One region of the Brevundimonas sp. FV1ye7S genome, then DNA from elsewhere that is predicted to be linked to it. Evidence: riboswitches for the same ligand, from Rfam matches in the RefSeq annotation. Region 1 holds a riboswitch; the other holds the start of a gene.
What was found. Region 1 has a riboswitch for glycine ahead of ACW18C_RS05725 (TonB-dependent receptor domain-containing protein). Riboswitches for the same ligand answer to the same signal wherever they lie in the genome.

Region 1 (11,702 bases):
ACTTGCAAATAGAGGATCAAAATCAGAATATTCTGTCGAATATTATTGTGTATCCGCAGAATTTTGCGGCCATTTCTCGCGGAGAAGAGTTTTTACACAGCCTCAGTCAGAAGCGGATCTCAGGGATGTACGAAAGCTCGAGCCCCGCTGTCACCTCTACCACCGTAGGGCTACGGGTTCGCAATACCCCAACCCGACCGTTAAAGTCCCCCTGTCATCAACGAAATCCCCTCGCCAGAGGCCGCTCCCCCATGCCCGCCGCCCCTCACTCCCACTCAATTGTTTCACAGACCAGAAGACCATGATTTGTCAGAGCCTTTTCTTTGATTTCATGAGCGCGCCGTCGGCGCAGCCGTCATTGAAACCGGGCTCATGAAAACAAAGGGAAAATTGGCCGCGATAAAATCCGGGTGATGTCGCCTTCTATCGGTAGGCTTGGGCCCTGCCCCGGTCAGGACGACTCCGTGACTTCAAGTCCCAAACGCTTGCCCAATACCGTCGAATCCAGACCGACACATGCGACCAGTGAGCCTGAACCATATCGCGCATTGACGCTCGGCCAATGTCGTAGATGCGCCAGAAGCATGCAATCGGGTGAGTTAGGTTCGCCCTGTCAGCGATGTCGACGACGCGCCAAGGGCAGACATTTATCTCCGGCCGCAAAGTAGACTTGCGCTGGCGTGACGGCTTTGAATCCTCACGTATGATGAACCCGTCTGTTCGCTTGGTTGTGCGACCGCCAGCCATTCAACATTCTTGATGTCGTCATCTCACTGCAACGCGTCGTCGCCTCAGAGCTGTCGCTTCTTGAGACGATAGCGACAACAGCCCCATGGCGTCGTTAAGATAGTCGTCCAACGGCCCAGAGAACGGCCAGTCGGAGCCCGGCACAAAACGCTCAGCGCCGATGCCCCTCATGACCTGGACCAGTCGGGCCCTGTTCTCTGGCGACGTATCGGCGTCGAAGACCTGAGCCAGATCGAAGAAGAGGTCGGGAGCCATGCCGGGTTGTTCCGCCAGGACCTGGCGAAACTCTTCCAGCGCATCCCAGGTGTTCGCGTCCAGACCGCCCCAGCCGCCGGAATGGGCGATGACGACGGGCGCGCCGACCGCGTGCGGCAGGACCTGTTCGACGAAGATGCGGACGTCGCGCGCGCCATAGTCTTCGGCGCGGGTGCGCATGTGGATCATGATGGTCATCCCGGCGTCCGATGCGGCGTCGAAGACCGCCGCAAGACGGCGGACCTGATCGGGATCGCGAAGGTCGACGCCGGAGTTGGTCAGGTGCAGCTTCAATCCCTTGGCGTAGGGCTCGTCCTTCCAGGCGGCGATTTCGGCCAGGGCGTCGGGCGCAAGCGGATTGACCGAGACGAAGGCGACCAGCCGTCCGGGGTGGGCGGCGGCGGTGGCGACGGTGAAGGCGTTGGCGTCATGAACCCGCGTCGCGGCGTCAGCCAGCGGGGGAACCATCATCGGACTTTCGGCCAGATAGGCCGTGGACATCATCCAGGCCGTCTGGACGCCCGCCTCGTCCATGTCCGCAAGCAGATCGTCGGCCGTCAGGGGTTCGACGAAGGCCGGATCGCACGCGCCGATACGCCCCGGACTGCTGCAGTAGGCCGACAGGATGTCGAGGATGGCGGGCGAATGGACGTGGACGTGATGGTCGGTGTGAACCGGGGTGCGGGGCTGCGCCGTCCCGGGCGTGGCAAGCAGCGCGGCTGAAACCGCGCTCGCTGCGGCGATGCGTTTGAAGATCATCAAAGGATTTCTGAGACGCTGCGATCAGGGCTCAGCGCGCGGCGTCGCCCAGCAGCGTCTGTTTCCAGAACAACAGGCTGGTCCAGAAATAATAGTCCTCGTTCTCCTTCTTGTGGAAACCGTGGCCCTCGTTCTGCGCCAGCAGATGCCAGGCCGTACCGCCGTTGCCGCGGACCGCGCTGACGATCTGATCGGCTTCGGACGCCGGCACACGGGGGTCATTGCCGCCGGTCGCGACCAACAGCGGGATGGTGATCTTGTCCACGCTGGTCAGGGGCGAGATCGCCTGAAGCTGGGCGCGTTGGGCCGGATCACGCTCATCGCCGTATTCCACGCGCCGCAGGTCGCGGCGGTAGGATTGGGTGTTTTCCAGGAAGGTGACGAAGTTGGAGATGGCGACGTAGCAGTTCGCCCCCTTCAGCCGGTCGCTGTAATGCACCGCCGTGGCGTAGCACATATAGCCGCCGTACGAGACGCCGGTGACGGCGAAACGCGAGGCGTCCAGGTCTGGATCGACCTCCAGGGCGTCGAGGAAGGCGCCGATGTCCTTGACCGAATTCTCTCGCTGGAACGGGCCGTTGTCCAGATTGACGAAGCGTGTGCCATAGCCGGACGAGCCGCGCACGTTCGGGAAGAACAGCGCCACGCCCAGTTCATTCAGCAGATAGTTCTGCGCCCCCAGGAAGTCGGGACGGGTCTGGCCTTCCGGTCCGCCGTGGATATCGACGATCAGCGGACGTTTGCCCGGAAACTTGGCGGGGTCCGGCTGATAGAGGAACCCGGAGACGGTCTCGCCATCGAAGCTCTTAACCTCGACCAGCCTGGGCTCGACGTTGACGGCGGGGTCCAGGCCGCCGGTCTCGCTGTGGGTCCACTGGATGACCGCCAGGGTCGTTGGATCGATCGAGAAGGCGTCGCCGGAGACACGTGCGGACGACAGGCTCAGCCCGATCGCCCCCCACGGCGCGATATCGATGGACGGGCCGATGCTGTAGGGGATGACGCCGTCCGGCAGGCCGGGGACCACGCGCACCGCGCCCGTGGCGACATCCATGACCTTGAGCCGCGAGACGCCCGCCTCATTCACCGCATAGGCGACGAAGCTGCCGTCCGGCGCCAAGGCGTAGTCGCTGACATCCCATCGGCCTTCGGTGCTGACGGGGACGAAACAGCCCTGCCCGATCCGCCCCAGGCGCAGGAAGTCGGAATCCTTGTTCGACGTCGCCCAGACCGTGCCGTCCGCCGCATATCTGGGATCGACATAGGAGACCTGCGCCGCCGGATCGGTCAGGGGGGTCATGTGGCCGGACGCCAGGTCCAGCTCATAGACCACGGCGTTGTTGATCGACATCCGGTTCAGGACCAGGGCCCTGGTCCCATCCTTGGAGAAGTCGGCGATGTTCCAGCCGCCACCGGAGACTTGCGCGACCAGGCGGTCGCTAGATGGGTCGGCGGGATCGACGACATACAGGTCCATGTCGGCGCCGTTGCGGCGGGATGAGGCGTAGCCGACCCTCTTGCCGTCCCGGCTCCAGGCGCCGAACCAGTTGCGGCTCTTGCCGTCGGTGATGCGGGTCAGCCGACCGCCGGACAGTGTGTAGAGCTGATAGAATTCGTCGCCGCCATTGTCCTTCTGGACCAGCAGGGTCTGACCGGACGGCGACAGGGCGCCGGCCAGGATCGGCTCCGCCTCGAAACTGATCTGGGTTCGGGCGCCGTCAGGGCCGGTGACGAGATGAAGCTGATCGGTCGCCCCGAACCGGGTCTTGATCAGCATCGACCGATCGGCGGCGTTCCAGCCGAGGAAGGCGGCGCGGCGCGCCTGAAGATAGGGTTGGGTCGCGGCGACCAGATCGTCGGGCACCGCCGGCAGGCCATCCGCAACGATGGCGGCGGGCTTGGGCGCCTCAGCCAGGGCCGCAGGGGCGACGCTCAGGGCGAGCAGGAGGGCCATCGGCAGACGGGTAATCATGGAACAGACCGTGCGGTGTATGGGGAAGCAAAAGGGGGAGGTCGCCGGCTCCCTTGGAGGAGCAGAGCCGGCGACCGGGAGCGGGGACCGAACTAGAAGCGGTACCGCGCGCCAACCGTGACGTACCGACCGATGACGTCGTAGTACGGCGAGTAGAGCGACCCGACCGGCGGGTCCTTGTCGAACAGGTTGGTCGCGTTGGCGTAGAGCTCGACACCGTTCGCACCGTAGTGGGCCAGGTCAGCCGTCAGCCCCAGATCGACATAGGTGTAGGCGTCGATGTGGTTGTTCGAGATGGCCACGGTGCTGTTGTAGTCACCCGCCGAGATGTAGCGCGCGCGCAGGTTCGCGCCGAACACCTCGCCTTTCCAGCCGAGGCTGGCGTTGAGGCGCAGCTTGGGCACGCCCAGGCCGAACGAATAGCCCTGAGATTTGACGTATTCGATCTCGGTCATTCCGTCGTCAGTGGTCAGACTGTTCACCCAGGTGCCGACCAGACGCATCGTCACCCGGCCCGTCGCGCCCGGCACCCAAAGGTCGGCGTCCGAGGCATAGGAGGCCTCGGCATCAATCCCGTCCGTGTGATATTCGGCCAGGTTCACATAGGTGGACAGGGTGCGCACCAGATTGCCCGCCGTGTCACGTTCTACCTTGGTGCAGAGGTCGAGGTTGCCCTTGAAGCAGCGGGTGACCAGGTCCTGCGCCGCAATGGTCGTGATCACGTCATCGATCTTGATGTCGTAATAGTCCAGCGACAGATTGAGGCCGGGAATGGACGGCGGGGCATAGGTGACGCCCAGGGTCAGGGTGTCGGCCGTCTCCGGGCGAAGGTTGGGATTTCCGCCGCCGTTGTTCAGCACATAGACCAGGGCGCCTTTCTTGGCCGGGTCGTTGAGGTTGTTCCATCCGGTCGTGGTCGTCGTGAACAGTTCAGACAGGTTGGCCGAACGGATGTCGCGCGACTGGGTCACCCGGCCCCGGAAGCCCGGGAAGAACTCGTTCGTCGCCCCGACCTTCCACGACCAGATCGAACCGGTGGTGTCGTAGTCGGAGATACGCGCGGCGGCGTTGAACTGCAGGTCGTTCAGAACCGGCAGGTCGCGGACGACGGGAACCAGGATTTCGCCGAAAGCCTCCTTGACGCTGAACTCTCCGGACATGGCCGAGAAGCTGAAGGTCTTGAAGGCCTTCGCAGCATCCAATTCGCCGACGCGCTGGTCGGTCTGCTCCTTGCGGGCCTCAAGACCGACGGCAATCGAGACGTCGCCCGCCGGCAGGCTGAAGGGCTCGCCGCGCAGGCTGATCCCGGCCACGTCCAGCTTGGTCGTTGCGCGCTGCTGCGGGGCGCCGGTGACATAGTCGATGGCTTCCTGCGACGGGGCCCCGAGGCCGAACAGATTGATCGGCACGCAGCCGGAGTTGGCGTTGGTCAGGGTCACGCGGCAGACGGCCTGGCCGGTCGATGGATTGATGACGGAATCGACGGCGTTGGCGAACTGGGTCTTCAGCAGGAAGCCAGGCGTGTCGATGTTGTTCTCGAATTCACCGTGGCTGTAATAGGCGCCCCAGCGCCAGTTCTCGCCGAACTCGCCATCCACGGCCAGGGTCGCCTGGGTGGTCACCCGCTCGAAGTCGATCGTCGAATAGGACAGATCGGAGTTGAAACGACCGAAGGTGAAGGACGTCTGGCCGGCGGCCGCCATCTGCTGCTTGATCGTGGAAGACAGGAAGGCGTTGTCGATGCCGATGGTCAGGTCGCCGCGATCATGGTCGCCGAACCAGACATAGTTGTTCCACATGCGCGAATGACGGACATCAGCCGTGACCCGCAGCCTGTCGTTGATCTCGTAGACGGCGCTGGCCAGACCCGTGTAACGCCTCTGCGGCGTGACCAGCGGGCTCAGATCGTCGTTCGACGGACCTTCGCCGCCGATCGAATTCGTGCCGCTGACCGTGCCATAGTCGAACGGACGCAAGGAGCCGTCCGGGTTGAACACCATGCCGCGGTTCACACCCGACATGACCAGACCGCCATAGGCCGCGTTGGCGAAGCCCACGTCAGGCGTTATCGCGCCATTGACGGTCGCCCACCGTCCGATGTTCGGGCGCGAGGCCTTGGGGATGACGCCTTCGTTGTCGAGATATTCGCCGCCGACGACGAAATGGCCGCGACCGCCGGCGAAGTCCGTTCCCCAGGCGCCTTCGAACCGTTCCTGCTCGGCGTCGTCATAGGACGAGATGCCGTATTCGGCGCCCAGCTTGCCGCCGGTGAAATAGCGGTCGATGCCGATGTTGACGACGCCGGCCACGGCGCCCGATCCCCAGGCGGCGGAGGCGCCGCCGGTGACCACGTCGACGCTCTTGACCAGGACCGACGGCACCGCATTCAGGTCGTTCTCGCTCGACACCCGGCGTCCGTCGATCAGGACCAGGGTCCGGTTGATGCCCAGCCCCCGCAGGTCCACCGGCGCATTGCCCGCGCCGGTGTTGGTGCCGGTCGTCTGGGCCGAGGTGGTGGCGCGGAACTGGGGCATGTCGTTCAGCGCGGCCGCGATATTGGGGCGCGCGCCCACCGACAGATCCTCAGCGGTCAGGTGGATGGTCGGCGTCGGCGCTTCGAAGCCGGCGCGATCAATGCGCGAGGCGGTGACGACGATATCGTCGACCGCGGCGGTTTCCGGAGAGCCCTCCGTCTCCTGGGCTTGGACCGCCGTGGCGCAGGCCAGCAGGGCGATGGCGCTGCAATAATGGGTCAAGTGACGATTAAGACGAGACAAAGCGAGATTCCTCATGGCGACGACGCCCCTCCCCAGGGATGCCCAATGCGACTGACGCTCTTCGGCGTCCGTTCGCCCCCGCTGTCATTGGGCCTGAGAGTTTCGGGTCGTCGCCGACCCTTTCTCCTTCGGCGAGACCGCATCCCCCGGATCCGGCCTTCTCTCCAGCGTTCCTTCAGCAAGACGGTCCGTTTGCCTGAGCGTTTCCGGGGCGGTTGCGCCTTCGGCGTCGGCCGGAGCCGATCTCTCCCGCCTTGCTGAGGTGAGTAAGATCAACCCAGACTGCCCTGTCAAATCGACAAATACGGCAGTTATTTTGCGCTCAAAACAAAATACATGGTTTTATCGTGCTGTCACAAACCAGACGGACCAGATCAAGACCCCATGTTGCAAGCGACGGGCGTCCGCATGACGGCGTCGTGACAGAAAGGGAGGCTTCGGACTTAATGGACTTATCCACAGGAACGGTCAGGGCGCAGCCGGATCCGCCGGCGCTCTGACGCCGTGACGCATCGCTTCCCTCCACCGGGTGAGCAGAGTCGCGCGACGCGCCTGATCCAGATTGGCCAGCAGGGCGGGTCCCACCCGAACCGGCCGAACGCCAGGCGCGCCGGGACGGACAGGCGCATCGACATCGTCGCGGACCGGTCGAACGCCCAGGGCTCCGATCACCCGCTGGCCTTCACGCGACAGAAGGAAGTCCAGAAACAGCCGCGCCGCATTCGGGTGGGCGGCGTTGCGCGGGATGAAGGCCACGCGTGAAACGGACAGATGATAGTCCTCAGGCGTGATCAATCCGATCTCCGGCGCGCGCGCGACCCATGACGCGCCGTACGACTGGTTCATATTATAGGCGAACGCCATCCGCCCATCGGCGATTTGGCTCATCATTCTCCGCCCGGAGGTGTCCAGCCGCGGACGCTGCGTGCCCAGCGCCTCCATCAACGACCAGGCTTCAGGATAGATCTGCACGTCCGCCGAAAGCTGCATCAGGGCCACGCCGCTCCGTTCGGCGTCATAGAGGGTGACACGACCGTCAAAGACCTCGGGGCGGGTCTTGAGCAGCCGAAGCAGATCCGCATGACTGCGGGGCACGACATCGGCCGTGAGTCGGCGTCGATTATAGGCGAACACGATCGGCTCGGCCGTCAGGCCATAGCCCTGGTCGCGCCATACCGAACCGTCCGGCATGGCCGCACGATGCGGCGACCGGTAGGCTTGAGCATAGCCGTCGTTGATCAGCTTGACCTGCACGTCCATCGCCGTGCTCCAGACCAGGTCCGGCCCCTCCTGGCCCGCAGCTGCGAGCCCCCGAACCTCCTCGGCGATCCGAGTGGAGTTTTTGTCATCCAGACGTACCCTGATCTCAGGCCAGCGACGACGAAAGGCCTCCAGCACCGGCCCCATCAAACTGGTGTTGGTGAGGATGTGAAGCGCCCCCTCGCGGCGGGCCAGCCAACGCACCCGCGGCGCCGTGCCCGCGCCCTCAGGCTCCGACGAACAACCGGCGGCGCTCAACACCGCCGCCCCTCCCGCCAGCCCGCCCGCCAGCCCCCCCGCCAGGCCTACGAGCAGATCTCGCCGATCCGGCTTCACCGGCCCCGCTTTCTGGTTATTGTGTCATCCATGATCCGTCGCCCCATCGCCTCGCCATGAGAATACTCGTTGTCGAAGATGACAAGGCGCTACGGCATTCGCTCGAAGCCACTCTGCATGAGGCAGGTTTCGAGGCGAGATGCATCGACAGCGGCGAACAGGCCTTACGCCTCGAAAGCTCAGAGGTCTTCGACGCCGCCATCCTGGACATCGGCCTTCCCGACATCGACGGCTTCGAAGTGCTGAGAACCCTGAGGCTGCAGGGATCATCGACCCCGGTTCTCATGCTGACGGCGCGTGACGCCCTCAGCGACCGGGTCGCGGGCCTTGACCTCGGGGCCGACGACTATCTGGTCAAGCCGTTCGCCCCCTCGGAGTTGGTCGCACGTCTCCGCGCCATCGTGCGCCGACGCCAGGGACAGGCCGCCGGCGCGGTCGTGGTCGGAACCCTCTTCTGCGACTGGCGCACCGGGCGCGCCCACGTCAACGACCGCGACCTCGCCCTGCGCCCCCGCGAATGGGCGGCCCTGCGCGTCCTGGCGTCCCGACCTGGACAGGTGGTGGACCGCGACCTGCTGGCCGCCGAGGTCTTTCCTCAGGACGAGGCGCCGTCGCTCAATGCGCTGGAAATTCACGTCGGCCGTTTGCGACGCAAGCTTCAGCCGGATGGACCGGCCGTGACCAATATCCGTGGCCGCGGGTATCGCCTCGATCCATGAGCCTCGCCCGGCCTGCCCGTTCCCACAGCCTGGTCACACGTCTGCTGATCGCACAGGTGGCCCCTTTGGCGCTCTTCGCGGTCGTCGTTCTGGCGGTCGGCGCCTGGACGGCCCAGCGGGTGGTGGCCAACAATGCGGACCGCCTGCTGGCCGGCGCGCTTCAGACCATCCGCGAGACGGTGTCGGTCGCGGAGGGTCGCATCACCGTGGATGTCGCGCCCTGGGCCTTGGCTCTGCTGGACGGTCCCGAGCGTGACGCCGTCTTCTACAGCGTCCGCGAAGGCGATCGCCTCGTCACCGGCTATGCCGAACTGCCCAATCTCCCTGAGGCCCGGACGGAGGAGCCGGTCTTCGCGGACCTGTCCGTCCGGGGGGTTTCGGTGCGTATGGCGCAACAGACCCTGATCATCCCCGGCCGCGACGCCCCCATCCGCGTCTCGGTGGCCCAGAGCCTGGATTCCCGTCGCGCCAGCCTGCGAGAGCTCTACCGCAGCATGCTGCTTCTCCCCGGCCTGCTGGTGGTGCTTGCCGCGCTTCTGATCTGGCCGGCCCTGCAATGGGGCCTGAACTCGCTGAAGCGTCTGATCGACGACCTGACGCGCCGCCCCAGCCCCTCTTCCGACTTCGCCCCGGCCAATGTCGATCTGGCGCCCCGCGAATTGTGGCCCGTTCTGAACGCCTTCAACCATCTGCTGGCGCGGCTTGAGACTTCCACTTCCGGCATTCAGCGGTTCGCGGCCGACGCCTCGCATCAACTGCGCACGCCGCTGTCGGTCCTCTCCGCCAATCTTGACCTTCTGGCCGGCTCCTCCCGCCCCTGGACGGCTCAGGAACGGCGGTTGATCGCAGACTCTCGCGACGCCGTCGGCGGCATGACGCGGCTGGTCGGTCAGCTGCTGTCGACGGCCCGGGCCGACGGGGCCCGGATAGACACCTCCGCCGACCTCGGCCGCGCGGCGCGGCGCGCCTGTCAAGCCGCTCGGGAGCGCCGCGCCTTTGCCGACGGCGCCCTGCGCCTTCGCCTTCCGGCCGAGCCGGTCATTGTCCTCGGCGCCGAAGACCTCATCACCGAACAGATCCTCAACCTGATCGACAACGCCTTCCACCACGGCGCGCCGCCGGTGGTCGTTCATGTCCGCATGACGGGCCGACAGGCCGCTGTCTGCGTCTGGGATCACGGACCGGGCGTGGATGAAGCCGTCCTTCCCCACCTCACCGACCGCTTCTTCCGCGCCGGCTCACCCCAGACGCCCGGCTCCGGCCTCGGTCTGGCGATCGTTCACACCCTCTCCGAGGCCCAAGGCGCAGAATTCCGACTAAGCAATCGCAGGGGGATGCGAAGCGGCCTGATCGGGAGGATCGCTTTTCAGCTTGAGAAGCTGGATGAAGTTATCGGCCACAACGCTTCAGCATGATTGACTTGGTCGGCTGGGGCTTAAGTCTATTATTTCAGGCCGCTGCACCTGCCCGCTCACGCCGGTGGGCTCAAACCGATCAGCTGCACCCCAAGCGTCCGACCGGCAGAAGCGGCGCGATCACGCCCACGTTCCAGTGCCAGGCGATATGGCCGACCGCCCGACGTCGGCACACCACCGTCTCGTGCAAGGCGAAACCGTTGGGCGGGTCGATCCGGGGCTCGGGGGCATTTTCAAACGCCATGTAGGCGCGCGCCGGGCCATAGGGCGGCCAGTCCGGCTCGCCGTGCGCCTGTGGCCGACCGGCCTTCACGAAGGACGTCCAGTAGCCCAGCATCGCCTCGGACAGGCGCTGCTCGACCGCCGTCTTCGGCATGGCGGGCCACCATCCCGGTATCGCCGCCGTCGTGCCGAACGCATAGGGAATCTCTGCCCCGTGGAAGGCGTGGAAGCCCCGGTCGTCGGCGGCAGGATAGCCGTGGTCGAACAGATACAGATAGGCGCCCTGCCCCACGGCCACCTGCGCCTTGGTCAGGCGCTCGGCGGACCAGCCGTACATGGCGTCCCGCGTCGTCGCCAACAGGCTCTCGCGGATGTCGCTGGCCGGATAGCGGTCCAGAAAGGCGTCCGCCAGATCGCCGTAACGCGCGCGGATCTCCCGCGTATAGGTTTGCGCGTCCGCCGGCGCGGGCGGCAGAAGGATGGGCAGGGAGCGGACTTCACCGTCGTTATACCCGGCCAGAACCGGCACGGGCGCCTGTTCGCCCCGGTCGAACGTATCGACCAGCTGACGCGGCAGGACCTGGCCGTCGATGGTGGCCAGCGGGAAATAGCCCGTGCGCGGCGTGTCGGCGATGATCGTCTCGGCGCTCAACGCCCGCAGCGCGCCAAGGTCGGTCGCGCCCAGCTTTCCGGCCCACGACAGGCCGATGGTCTCCGCGTCCGGCCAGTCCCGGAACGTGCCGTTCCGCAGTTCCGGCATGGCGATCATATAGCCGCTCTGCGCGATCGCCCCGTCGAACAGCCCGCGCGCCTGCGGCGCCGCCATCAGCAGGATGACGCTCAGCGCGCCGGCGGACTGACCCGCGATCGTCACCTTGCCGGGGTCGCCGCCGAAGGCGCCGATGTTGTCGTGAACCCAACGCAGGGCCTGGATCTGGTCGGTCAGGCCGTAGTTGCCAGAGATATTCCGTGTCGATCCCGCGCTCAGCGCCGGATGGGCCAGCCAGCCCAGAGCGCCCAGGCGATAGTTGATCGACACCACGACCACGCCCTGCTCGGCCATTCGGGCGCCGTCCGTGACCGCATCGCCGCCGGCGCCGCTGACCAGCGACCCGCCGTGGATCCAGACCATAACCGGGGCGTTGCGCGCATCCCTGGGCGCCCAGATGTTGAGGAACAGGCAGTCCTCGCTCATCGCCGCATGGTCCTGGAAGGGCGACGGCGGCTGCATGCAGGCCGC
Region 2 (11,702 bases), 1.2 Mb from region 1:
CGCGCCGCTGGGTCCCCCGGTCTCGCTGCGCTCGCCGGAGGATGACGAAAGAGGGGTTTAGGCGAGGACGCTCGCCGCCCCACTCTCCGCCACCCCCAGCGCCCGGAAACTGTCCCGCGCCGCCGCCGCCGTCTCAGGCGCGATCGCGCGGCTGGCGTCGGAGATGACCACCGCCTCGAAGCCTTCGCGCACAGCATCCTCGGCGGTGAAGCGGACGCAGTAGTCGAAGGCCAGGCCCGCGAGGAAGACGCGGGTCACGCCCAAGTCGCGCAGCAGGCCGGCCAGGCCCGTCGGGGTGCGATGGTCATTCTCGAAGAAGCCGGAATAGGAATCGACCGCCGGGTTGGAGCCCTTGCGGATCACGGCCAGGGCCTTTTGCACCGTGGGCGCCGCGTCGGGATGGAAGTCGGCGCCGGGCGCGCCCTGGATACAGTGATCGGGCCACAGCATCTGGCGGCCGTAGGCGACCTCGATCTCGGTGAAGGGGGCCGCGCCGGGGTGGTTGGAGGCGAAGCTGATCTGGTCCGGCGTGTGCCAGTCCTGGGTCAGGATCACGCGGGAGAACCGTTCGGCCAGCCGGTTGATCAGCGGCATGATCCCCGCCCCGCCCGCGACCGCCAAAGCGCCGCCCTCGCAGAAGTCGTTCTGCGGGTCGATGACCAGGAGGGAGTCAGTCGGGCGGATAAGCATCACACGCCCGCGTAGGCGTCGATCTCGTTGGCCGAACCCAGGGCGACGGGGATGCGCTGGTGCAGATGCTCGGGCTGGACGTCCAGGATGGGCTGCGTCCCGTCCGTCGTCGCCTTGCCCCCGGCCTGTTCGACCAGGAAGGCCATGGGATTGCCCTCGTACATCAGGCGCAGCTTGCCGGGCTTGTTCGGCTCGCGCTTGTCCCACGGGTAGAGGAAGACGCCGCCGCGCATCAGGATGCGGTGGACGTCGGCGACCATGGCTGCGACCCAGCGCATGTTGAAATTCTTGCCGCGCGGGCCTTCGTCGCCTTTCAGCAGGTCGCCGATGTAGGTCTGCACCGGCTCGGACCAGTGGCGCAGGTTCGACATGTTGATGGCGAACTCCTTGGTGTCCGGCGATATGGCGATGTCGTCGTGGGTCAGGATCCAGTCGCCGTCGTTCGACAGGGTGAAGCCCTTCACGCCCGCACCCGTGGTCAGGACCAGCATGGTCTGGGGACCGTACAGGGCATAGAGGGCCGCGACCTGATTGCGGCCCGGCTGCATGAAGTCGGCCTCGGTCGGCGTCGGCGTGGCGGACTTCAGCACCGAGACGATGGTCCCGACCATGGCGTTGATGTCGATGTTGGACGAGCCGTCCAGCGGGTCGAACAGGGCCAGATAGTCGCCGGTCGAATGGGAGGCCGGCTGGACCTCGTCCATCTCCTCGGAGGCGACGCCCGCGACGGCGGGACAGGCCAGGAGGGCGTCGGTCAGCATGTCGTTGGTCATGACGTCGAGCTTCTTCTGCTCCTCGTCCTGGACATTGATCTGGCCCGAGGCGCCCAGAGCCCCGGCCAGGGCGCCGCCGGCGACGACCTTGCTGATGTCGGCGCAGGTGGCGGCGACGACGGTCAGCACCGCTTTCAGACCCTCGGGCGCGTCGAGCGCGGCGATATGGGCGTCGAGACGGGTGCGGTCGGCGGTCATGCGGTCGGTCCGGTGCGGCTGAGGCGGTTCCCGTTCTTGGCGGGCCAACGGCACGAGGGCAAGGGCGACGCAACAACCGACGATGCGAACGGCGACAATGACGCCGCCGGACGGCCTCCGAAAGCCGCCGACGCTTGACTTGGGCCCGGAGTCGGTGGCTTAGGTCGGATGCTCTCGCGGGAGAGTTCGGGACCGGCAGGCTGCCCCCCGACGCCGAAGGCGCAACCGCCCCGGAAACGCTCAGGCAAACGGACCGCGACAGCATACGGACGCTGGAAAGTCGCTCTTGATGGGCGCGCCGACGGAGCAAGGTGGTCTGACCGCCGGAATCTCTCAGGCTTCAGGACAGCGGGGGCGCGAAGACGGCGGAGCTCCGCCACCAAACGCGACCGTGAAAGCCTGAACCATGACCGACCAAGCCCTGAAGACCACGCCCCTGAACGCCGCGCACCGCGCCTTGGGGGCCCGGATGGTGGGCTTCGGCGGCTATGACATGCCGGTCCAGTATGAGGGCGTCCTGGCCGAGCACCGCTGGACCCGCGAACACGCCGGCCTGTTCGACGTGTCGCACATGGGCCAGTGCAAGATCACCGGCGCCGACGCGACCGCCCAGTTCGAGCGGTTCGTGCCCGGCGACTATGAAATCCTGAAGGCCGGCAAGCAGAAATATTCGCTGCTGCTGAACAAGGACGGCGGGATCATCGACGACCTGATGGCCGGCCGCCCCGACCACGACGGCCTGTTCGTCGTCGTCAACGCCGGCAACAAGGACGAGGATTTCGCCTTCTGGGACGCGAACCTAGAAGGCGACGCCAAACTGACGGTGCTGGACCGCGCCCTGATCGCCATCCAGGGACCGGAAGCCGCCGAAGTCATGTCGGCGTACGAGCCGCTCCTGGCCGAGATGGGCTTCATGGAATGCGCCCGGCTGATGCTGTTCGGCGTCGACTGCTATGTCTCGCGTTCGGGCTATACCGGCGAGGACGGCTATGAGATCTCGGTGCCGGCGGACCAGGCCGAGCGCGTCTGGAACACCATACTGGAGGACGCCCGCGTCAAGCCGATCGGCCTGGGCGCCCGCGACAGCCTGCGCCTGGAAGCCGGCCTGCCGCTGCACGGCCATGACATCGACCCGACCACCAGCCCGGTCGAAGGCGCGCTGACCTTCGCCCTGTCCAAGTCGCGCAAGGAGCGCGCGGACTTCAGCGGCGCCGACCGGATCCTGAAAGAACTGACCGAGGGTCCGTCGCGAGTCCGCATCGGCCTGATCGTCAAGGAAGGCGCCCCGGCCCGCGAAGGCGCCGAGATCGCCGACGCTGACGGGAACGTCATCGGCAAGGTCACCTCGGGCGGCCCCTCCCCTACGCTGGGCAAGAACATCGCCATGGGCTTCGTGCCGCCGGCGTATGCCGCGCTGGGTACGGAGTTGAAGGTCGTCGTGCGCGGCAAGTCCGCCGCCGCCGAAGTCGTCGCCATGCCCTTCGTGGCGCAACGCTATTACCGCAAACCGAAGACCGTCTGAGGATCAGATCATGAAGTTCACCAAGGATCACGAGTGGGTCAGCCTGGACGGCGACATCGCCACCGTGGGCATCTCGAAGCACGCCGCCGACGCCCTGGGCGACGTGGTGTTCGTGGAAACGCCTGAGGTCGGCAAGACCGTCGCCAAGGGCGCCAGCTTCGCCGTGGTCGAAAGCGTCAAGGCCGCCTCCGACGTCTACGCCCCCGTCTCGGGCGAAGTGGTCGAGGCCAACGACGCCCTGTCGACCGCTCCGGAAACCGTCAACGCCGCCCCGGAAGGCGACGGCTGGTTCGCCAAGATCAAGGTGTCGGACGTCTCGGAACTGGACGCCCTGATGGACCAGGCCGCTTACGACGAGTTCCTGGCCAGCCTGTAAGCGCTAGTGTTCACCGTCTTCTTCCGCAACTCGACGACGACGCCGTCCCAGCCCGGTCTAGGCCAGCTGGTGCAGGCGGCGCTCGCCGAGGCGGGTGCGGAATGGACGGGCATGGAAGCAGAACTGCGCCTTACGGACGGCGCGGCCCTTTACCTGTTCGGCGAGGACCTGAACGACGGCATGCTGGCCGAGTATCCGATCCTCACCAATGCCGTGGCCGAGGCCCTCTACCGCATAGCGGACCGGACGAGCGCCTTCATCATGGCCGATGTCTTCGATCCCGTCGCGCTTCGCACCCATTCCAGCGTGGGTGAAGTGCGGGCTGCGGACATGAATGTCATAGGTCCCGATACGCTGGAAGGCCCGGAACAGCTTCATGCTGTACTGGCTGAACTCTCGCCTAATGCCGCGCAGCAAGAGGTTGCGGCTCCGCGTAGCATATTGCCGGCTCGCAGGACTGAACGGCCCCCTTCTCTACTCTCAAGACTATTTGACCTCCTCTTCGGAAAATCCGTCTGATGCGCTACCTCCCCCTGACGCCCGACGACCGCACGGCGATGCTCGCCGCCATCGGCGCGAAATCGATCGACGACCTGTTCGTGGACGTGCCCGAGGCGGCGCGACTGGACGGGCCGGTGGACCTGCCCCGCGTGGCCGGCGAGATGGAGGTCGAGCGCGCCCTGTCCGCCATGGCCGCCAAGAACGCGACGGCCGGCGCCGTGCCCTTCTTCTGCGGCGCAGGGGCCTACAAGCACCATGTCCCGGCGACGGTGGATCATGTGATCCAGCGGTCCGAGTTTCTGACCAGCTACACCCCCTACCAGCCGGAAATCGCCCAGGGCACCCTACAGTACCTGTACGAGTTCCAGACCCAGGTCGCGAACCTGACCGGCATGCCGGTGGCCAACGCCAGCCTCTATGACGGCTCGACCGCCATGGCCGAGGGCGTGCTGATGGCGACCCGCGTGACCCGCCGCAACAAGGCGGTGATCTCGGGCGGCGTGCACCCCCACTACGTCAAGGCGACCGAAACCGTGGTCCACGCCGTCGGCGTCGAGACCCAGGTCCTGGCCGCCGCCGTCGACGCCGAGGCCGCCGTGATTGACCAGATCGGTCCCGACACGGCTTGCGTCGTGGTCCAGACCCCGAACGTCTTCGGCACGGCGACGGATGTCACCAAGATCGCCGAGGCCGCCCACGCCGCCGGCGCCCTGCTGATCGTCGTAGTCACCGAGGCCGTGTCCATGGGCCTGCTGAAGTCGCCCGGCGAGATGGGCGCCGACATCGTCGCGGCCGAGGGCCAGTCGATCGGCAACGCCCTGAACTTCGGCGGCCCCTATGTCGGCCTGTTCGCCACCCGCGAGAAACTGCTGCGCCAGACGCCCGGTCGCTACTGCGGCGAGACCGTCGACGCCGACGGCCGCCGCGGCTTCGTCCTGACCCTGTCGACGCGCGAACAGCACATCCGCCGCGACAAGGCGACCTCGAACATCTGCACCAATTCCGGCCTGTGCACCCTGGCCTTCACCATCCACATGAGCCTGCTGGGCGAGACCGGCCTGCGCAAACTGGCCCTGCTGAACCACGAGAAGGCGCTGGCCACGCGCGACGCCCTGGCGGCCATCCCGGGCGTCCAGATCCTGACCTCGCGCTTCTTCAATGAGTTCGCGGTGCGTTTGCCGAAGAACGCCGCCGAAGTGGTGGATACGCTGGCGGCCCACCACGTGCTGGCGGGCGTGCCCTACAGCCGTCTGGCGCCGGATGCGGGCATGGACGACGTCCTGCTGGTCGCGGCGACGGAGACGACGCTGGATGCGGACATCCAGATTCTCGCCAAGTCCCTGACGAAAGTGCTGGCGGGATGATCCGCAACTTCACGCGAGATGATCTAACACAGCTTGCTAACAGGTTTGCCTACAACAAGCCTGACCCCGGGATCACTCGTTGTGATAGGCTCAATCGCGCCGACTTCTTGACGATCTGCCATTGGAAGGCGGAACGTCGCCACGACCTCTGCTTGAAGAATGCTACAGAAGACATTCAACGCATCACTGAAGCATCTTTTGCGTCTAAAGATCCACTGGTCCAAGTCTGTGCCCTTACCTCATTGCACGGTGTAGGAGTTCCTACAGCCACCGCGATCTTGCATTGGGGCTACCAAGAAGGACCCATCCTAGACTTCCGGGCATGGTGGACGGTTCATGGCCAAGTCAAGCGTGTATTTCGAGGTGCCGACTGGGTTCCGTTCCAAGCACGCATGTGGGCTGAAGCAGAATACTACAGCCTAAATATCCGACAACTCGACAAAGCCGTCTGGCAATTTAGCCTTGAGAACCAACCGACATGAGCACCATGAACACCGTCGGCCGCCCGACTACCCCCAACGCAGTCGAAACCAAACCCGCCACCCTGACCGGCGCGCGCGGCCTGTTGCAGGACGAGGCCCTGATCTTCGAGGGCGAGGGCTGGGGCAAGACCGGCGTCGACCTGCCGGAGCCGAAGACGGACGGCTCGGACCTCGGCGACCTGATCCGGCGCGACCCGATCGGCCTGCCGGGTCTGAGCGAACCCGAGACGATGCGCCACTATGTGCGCCTGTCGCAAAAGAACCACGCCATCGACCTGGCCATCTATCCGCTGGGGTCGTGCACGATGAAGCACAATCCCCGCCTGAACGAGAAGATGGCGCGCCTGCCGGGCTTCTCGGACATCCATCCGCTGCAGCCGATCTCGACGGTGCAGGGCGCGCTGGAGCTGATGGATACGCTGGCCCACTGGCTGAAGACCCTGACCGGCATGCCCGCCGTCGCCCTGTCGCCCAAGGCGGGCGCCCATGGCGAGCTGTGCGGTCTGATGGCCATCCGCGCCGCCCACGAGGCCTCGGGTCAGCATGAGAAGCGCCGCAAGGTTCTGGTGCCCACCAGCGCCCACGGCACCAACCCGGCCACCGCCGCCTTCGTCGGCTACACCGTCGTCGAGGTCGCCCAGACTGAGGACGGCCGCGTGGACGTCGCCGACCTGGCCGCCAAGCTGGGCGACGACGTCGCCGCCATCATGGTGACCAACCCCAACACCTGCGGCCTGTTCGAGCGCGACATCCTGGAGATCAGCCGGCTGACGCACGAAGCCGGCGCCTACTTCTACTGCGACGGCGCCAACTTCAACGCCATCGTCGGCCGGGTTCGTCCAGGCGATCTGGGCGTGGACGCCATGCACATCAACCTCCACAAGACCTTCTCGACGCCGCACGGCGGCGGCGGTCCGGGCGCGGGTCCGGTGGTCCTGTCGGAAGCCCTGGCGCCCTTCGCCCCGGCCCCCTGGGTCGTGCATGATGACAACGGCTATCGCCTGATCGAGCGCGAGGAGGACGAGGCGGTTCAGGCCTTTGGCCGCCTGTGCGCCTTCCAGGGCCAGATGGGCATGTATGTACGCGCCCTGTCCTACATGATGTCGCACGGCGCTGACGGCCTGCGTCAGGTGGCCGAAGATGCGGTGCTGAACGCCAACTACATCAAGGCCCGCCTGTCGGACCTGATGAGCGCGGCCTTCCCGGACGGCCCCTGCATGCACGAGGCCCTGTTCGACGACGAGTGGCTGAAGGGCACGGACATCACCACGCTCGACTTCGCCAAGGCGATGATCGACGAGGGCTTCCACCCGATGACCATGTATTTCCCGCTGGTCGTCCACGGCGCCATGCTGATCGAGCCGACCGAGACCGAGTCCAAGGCCGAACTGGACCGCTTCATCCACGCCATGCGCCTGTTGGCCGAGGCGGCGAAAGCCGGCGACGTCGACCGCTTCAAGGGCGCGCCCTTCCATGCGCCGATGAAGCGGCTGGACGAAACCCGCGCCGCCCGCTCGCCGGTGCTGCGCTGGACCGCGCCGGCAGGGTCGAACCAGGCGGCGTAAGGGCGACGGATAGGCCCCGTCATCCCAGGGCTTGTCCCTGGGATCCATACTCCCGGCGCCTGACGAAGGCGCATTCTGCGGAAACACCGGGAGTATGGATCCTCGCCGCAAGGGCGAGGATGACGAAGGTTGAGGAGGGGGGGGTCTCCCCTTATTGTGTCCTGGCGGCAACAGCCAGAAGCCCTTGATCAATCATGACCAAAGCTTCACGCCGTAGACACGGATCGGCCATGGACACACGGTCTTAACGAGCCTGTGGCAGGCTGGCCACGGTCGCTCTTTCCTCTCCCGAGTCGGGATCGGGCGGTCGTGACGATCGTTGTCACAGGACCTCCCTCCTCTCTGTCTGGCGCCGACTTGACCTTCGCAACCGCGATCCGCCTTCCGTCCTACCGCGCGCGCAGCCGTACGCTTCGCGCGCTGAAGCGTTGGGCGCTTATGGCGGGCGGGCTGTTCGTGGTGCTTCTGGGAATTCTGATCGCGCCCTTGCCGGGTCCAGGCGGCATTCCCGTCATCGCCGTCGGCCTGATGCTGATCCTGAAGAGCTCCTTCTGGGCCAAGCGGCTGTTCATTCGTGCCCAGTATGCCCGGCCCAAATGGGTCTATCCATTCCGGCGGCTCATGCGCAAAAAGCCGGAGTTCGCTCCTGTCTTCTGGCAGCAGGCCCTGCGCGCCGAGAAGGTCGTGCTTAAGAGACCCCGCCGACGTCTGACGCGGTTGCGGAAGATGCTTCGTCGCTATTTCCGGAAGCTTTTCCGCTAGTTGACAGACCGTCTCGCGGTTGCGGTGTCGCAACTGCTAACCACATCATCGTGAACGCCCTTCTCCCGCTACAGGCGTATTCTGTCTGGGCGTTATCAGAGAACCATCAAATGCGTTGGGAGGCGCTAAGGTCATGATGTCACGCGTACAAAAGGGCATGATCGCGGGCGTCGCCGCGACCGTCGCCGTTTCCTTGCTTGAAATACCCAACCTGTTCCTGAACTGGTTCGACCCGTTCCAGGGGGTCATCGCCACCATGATCGGCATGCCTGGAAATATGGCCGTCGGCTGGGCGATCCACGCCTTCAGCGGCGTCTTCATCCTGGGGCCGCTGTTCGGTCTGATGTGTCCCCGCCTGCCCACCGATACCCCCGAGACCAAGGGCATCGTCTTCGCCGTCGGCGCCTGGGTGGTGATGATGGGGGCCATCCTGATGCTGGGCGATTACCGGACCTTCTCGGCCGCCGCCGGCTTCGGCACCATCGGCTGGCTGCTGATCACCCATGCGGTGTTCGGCATCGTGCTGGGCAATGTCTACGCCCGGCTGGTGACACGCGAGAAGCGCCAGGCGGCCCATTTCATGGGCGGCGCCACCGCCCACTGACAGCGGCCGTTCGGACATAAGAAAAGGCCCCCAGCGACGCCGGGGGCCTTTTTGTCGTTCGGCTAAGCCGGCCGGCCTTAGTTCAGGTGATCGCCGATCTGGGCGATGGCGGCGTCCAGCAGCGGGTCCTTGGCGCCGCCGGCGAGACGGGCGGCCAGGATCTGTTCCGCGGCCTTGGCGGCCAGGTCGGCGGCGGCCGCCTTGACCTCGGCCGAGGCCTGGGCCTCCGCCTGGGCGATGCGGGTCTCGGCCATCTTCTGGCGACGGGCCAGGGTCTCTTCCAGCTTGGCCTTGGATTCGACTTCCAGACGACGGGCGTCGGCTTCCGCCTGGGCCATCATCTCGGCGGCCTGAGCCTCGGCCTCGGCCTTTTCTTTGCGGATCTGAGCCAGCAGGGCCTCGGCCTCGGCGCGCAGACGGGCGGCCTCGTCCAGGTCGGCCTGGATCTTGGCGCCCTTGGCGTCCAGTTGGGCGGCGGCGATCTTGGGCACGCCGGCGGCGATCAGGATGCCGAAGAAGATCAGCAGGCCGATCCCGACCCAGATCTCCGCATTGGCGAAGCTCCAGATGCCGTGTTCGAAGATCAGGTTCATCAGACGGCTCCCTTGGCCGTAGCCAGCTCGCCCGAGGTGGCGGCCTTGCCGGTCAGGCGCTCGACCATGGCGGCGGCGGCGTCGGAGGCGATCACGGCGACATTGGCCATGGCCGCGTCGCGGGTCTTGCCGATGGCGGTCTCGGCCTCGGCGATGCGGGCGTTGACGACGGCTTCTTCCGCAGCCTGGCGGGCGGCGGCGTCTTCGGTCACGCGGGCCTTGGCGGCGGCGGCCATGGCGCGGGCGTCGGAACGAGCCTTGGCGACTTCAGCCTGGGCTTGAGCAGCCTGGTCGGCGGCCTCGGCCTGAACCTGACGCGCGGTGGCGACGGCGTTGGAAATCGTATCGGCCCGCTCGTCCATCACCTTGCGAAGGCGCGGCGCGAAGACCTTGGAGACCAGAACATACAGGATGACGAACAGGATCAGCAGATAGCCGATCTGTCCCGCCCAGTGTTCGAACTGGAATTGCGGCAGGCCGCCCGAGCCGTGCTCGGCGGCGGTCGCCGTCTCGGCGTGCAGGTCCGCTTCGACCGAAGCCGGAACCGCATGATTGGTGTGGGTGCTGGCCATGAACCGTCTGCTGCAGGATCAGATGAAACGGCGCGCGGGCGAGCCCCGCGCGCCGGTATCGGCTGATATCAGCCGAAGATCATCAGGATGCCGAGCACGAAGGCCAGGATGCCCAGGGCTTCGGCGAGGGCGGCGCCCACGAACAGGTTGCCGACCTGGCCGGCGGCGGCCGACGGGTTGCGCAGGGCGCCGGCCAGGAACTGACCGAAGATGTTGCCCACGCCCAGGGCCGAACCGATCATGCCCAGGGTTGCGAGACCGGCACCGATGTACTTGGCGGCTTCAGCGTCCATGATTGTATTCCTAGATTTAAGTCGTTGGTGGTTGGGGTGAAGAGACTGGTCCTGCCCTTAGTGGGCGTGATCCAGGTTGACCACATCATTCAGATAGATGCAGGCCAGAACGGCGAAGACGAAGGCCTGAAGGAAGGCCACGAGAAACTCCAGGGCGGTCAGCGCCACGACCATGCCCAGCGACAGGGCCGCAACCGGGAAGGCCAGCAGGCCGATGCCACCGCCCAGGCCCAGCAGGCCCAGGGAGACGACGAAGCCGGCGAAGATCTTCAGCGCGACGTGGCCGCCCAGCATGTTGCCGAACAGACGAAGCGCCAGTGTGACCGGACGCAGCAGGAAGGAGACGAACTCGATCAGACCGACGACCGGGCGCAGCGCCAGCGGCGCGCCCATCGGCCAGAACAGCTTGAAGAAGCCCAGGCCGTTCTTGGCGAACCCGACCACCAGCACCAGACCGAAGGTGATCAGGGCGAAGGTGACGGTGATGGCCAGCTGCGACGTCGCCGTAAAGGTCAGGAACAGACCCAGGATGTTCATGCCCAGGATCAGCATGAACAGGGTGAAGACGAACGGGAAATATTTGCGGCCTTCGTGACCGATGATAGAATCGGCCAGATTGTCGATCAGGCCGAACACGCCCTCGCCTGCGGCCTGCAGACGACCGGGCACGACCTGGGCGTTCGAGGTCACGGCGGCCAGGAAGCCGACGATCACGACGAAGGCGGCCGTCATGGCGATGTGCGAATTGGTCACGGCCAAATCGACCGTACCCAGAAGGGGCAGGGTCACGTCAGGAAGATCGATGACCTTCTGAATCTGAAACTGATGAATCGGATCGGCCATGAAGCCCTATCGTTCCCCGTCTTCGTCGGCCTCGACATAAGGATCGGCCGGAGCCGACGTCCCTAACGCCTTGGCCTGCGCCATCAGCCGGTTGGCTGTGCGACGCGCCATGTAAATCGACAAGGCGAAGCCCAACAGGACCCCGCCGATCAAACCCCACGGACGGGTCCCAAAGACCCAGTCCGCGATGAAACCCGCCGCAAGACCCACGAAGACGCCGCCGAGAAGCTCGGCGATGATCTTGTAGGCCTGACCCGACACCTGATGGCCGGTCAGCTCGGCGGATTTCTCCACCGTGGTCCGCGCCTCCAATGCGGATGCGCTGTCTTGGAGGCGTTTGATCGCCTCTTCGCGCGATTCCGACATGGGGGACAGGACCTGTGCTCTCAGCGCTCAAACAATGTGTTTGGGCGGGTCTGAATTCGGCGCGGAAACTAATCGTGAGCGGCCAAGAGGTCAAGGCGTCGTGAACGGAGGTTAAATCTTTGTTCGAACTCGATTTTCGCCGGAAACAGCCTGACCGTGGCGATGCGTCGCTGTTCAAGACCAGGGATTCGGTCGCCC

Region 2: linked by a shared signal. The riboswitch ahead of gcvT (glycine cleavage system aminomethyltransferase GcvT) and the one ahead of ACW18C_RS05725 (TonB-dependent receptor domain-containing protein) in region 1 are both predicted to bind glycine.

What each region holds. Positions count from the first base shown of each region.
Region 1 is NZ_CM178726.1:1,195,197-1,206,898, reverse strand. Features, by position in the region: gene ACW18C_RS05735 (amidohydrolase family protein) at 766-1,761, opposite strand; gene ACW18C_RS05730 (S9 family peptidase) at 1,793-3,733, opposite strand; gene ACW18C_RS05725 (TonB-dependent receptor domain-containing protein) at 3,826-6,489, opposite strand; glycine riboswitch at 6,685-6,772, opposite strand; gene ACW18C_RS05720 (ABC transporter substrate-binding protein) at 6,979-8,106, opposite strand; gene ACW18C_RS05715 (response regulator transcription factor) at 8,163-8,825, shown strand; gene ACW18C_RS05710 (sensor histidine kinase) at 8,822-10,240, shown strand; gene ACW18C_RS05705 (carboxylesterase/lipase family protein) at 10,320-11,702, opposite strand, start outside.
Region 2 is NZ_CM178726.1:2,361,459-2,373,160, forward strand. Features, by position in the region: gene pncA (bifunctional nicotinamidase/pyrazinamidase) at 58-690, opposite strand; gene ACW18C_RS11595 (class 1 fructose-bisphosphatase) at 690-1,661, opposite strand; glycine riboswitch at 1,829-1,927, shown strand; glycine riboswitch at 1,932-2,012, shown strand; gene gcvT (glycine cleavage system aminomethyltransferase GcvT) at 2,068-3,183, shown strand; gene gcvH (glycine cleavage system protein GcvH) at 3,194-3,559, shown strand; gene ACW18C_RS11610 (hypothetical protein) at 3,566-4,078, shown strand; gene gcvPA (aminomethyl-transferring glycine dehydrogenase subunit GcvPA) at 4,078-5,424, shown strand; gene ACW18C_RS11620 (hypothetical protein) at 5,421-5,906, shown strand; gene gcvPB (aminomethyl-transferring glycine dehydrogenase subunit GcvPB) at 5,903-7,471, shown strand; gene ACW18C_RS11630 (hypothetical protein) at 7,781-8,233, shown strand; gene ACW18C_RS11635 (DUF6789 family protein) at 8,367-8,837, shown strand; gene ACW18C_RS11640 (F0F1 ATP synthase subunit B) at 8,915-9,430, opposite strand; gene ACW18C_RS11645 (F0F1 ATP synthase subunit B family protein) at 9,430-10,002, opposite strand; gene ACW18C_RS11650 (F0F1 ATP synthase subunit C) at 10,071-10,295, opposite strand; gene ACW18C_RS11655 (F0F1 ATP synthase subunit A) at 10,353-11,138, opposite strand; gene ACW18C_RS11660 (AtpZ/AtpI family protein) at 11,145-11,504, opposite strand.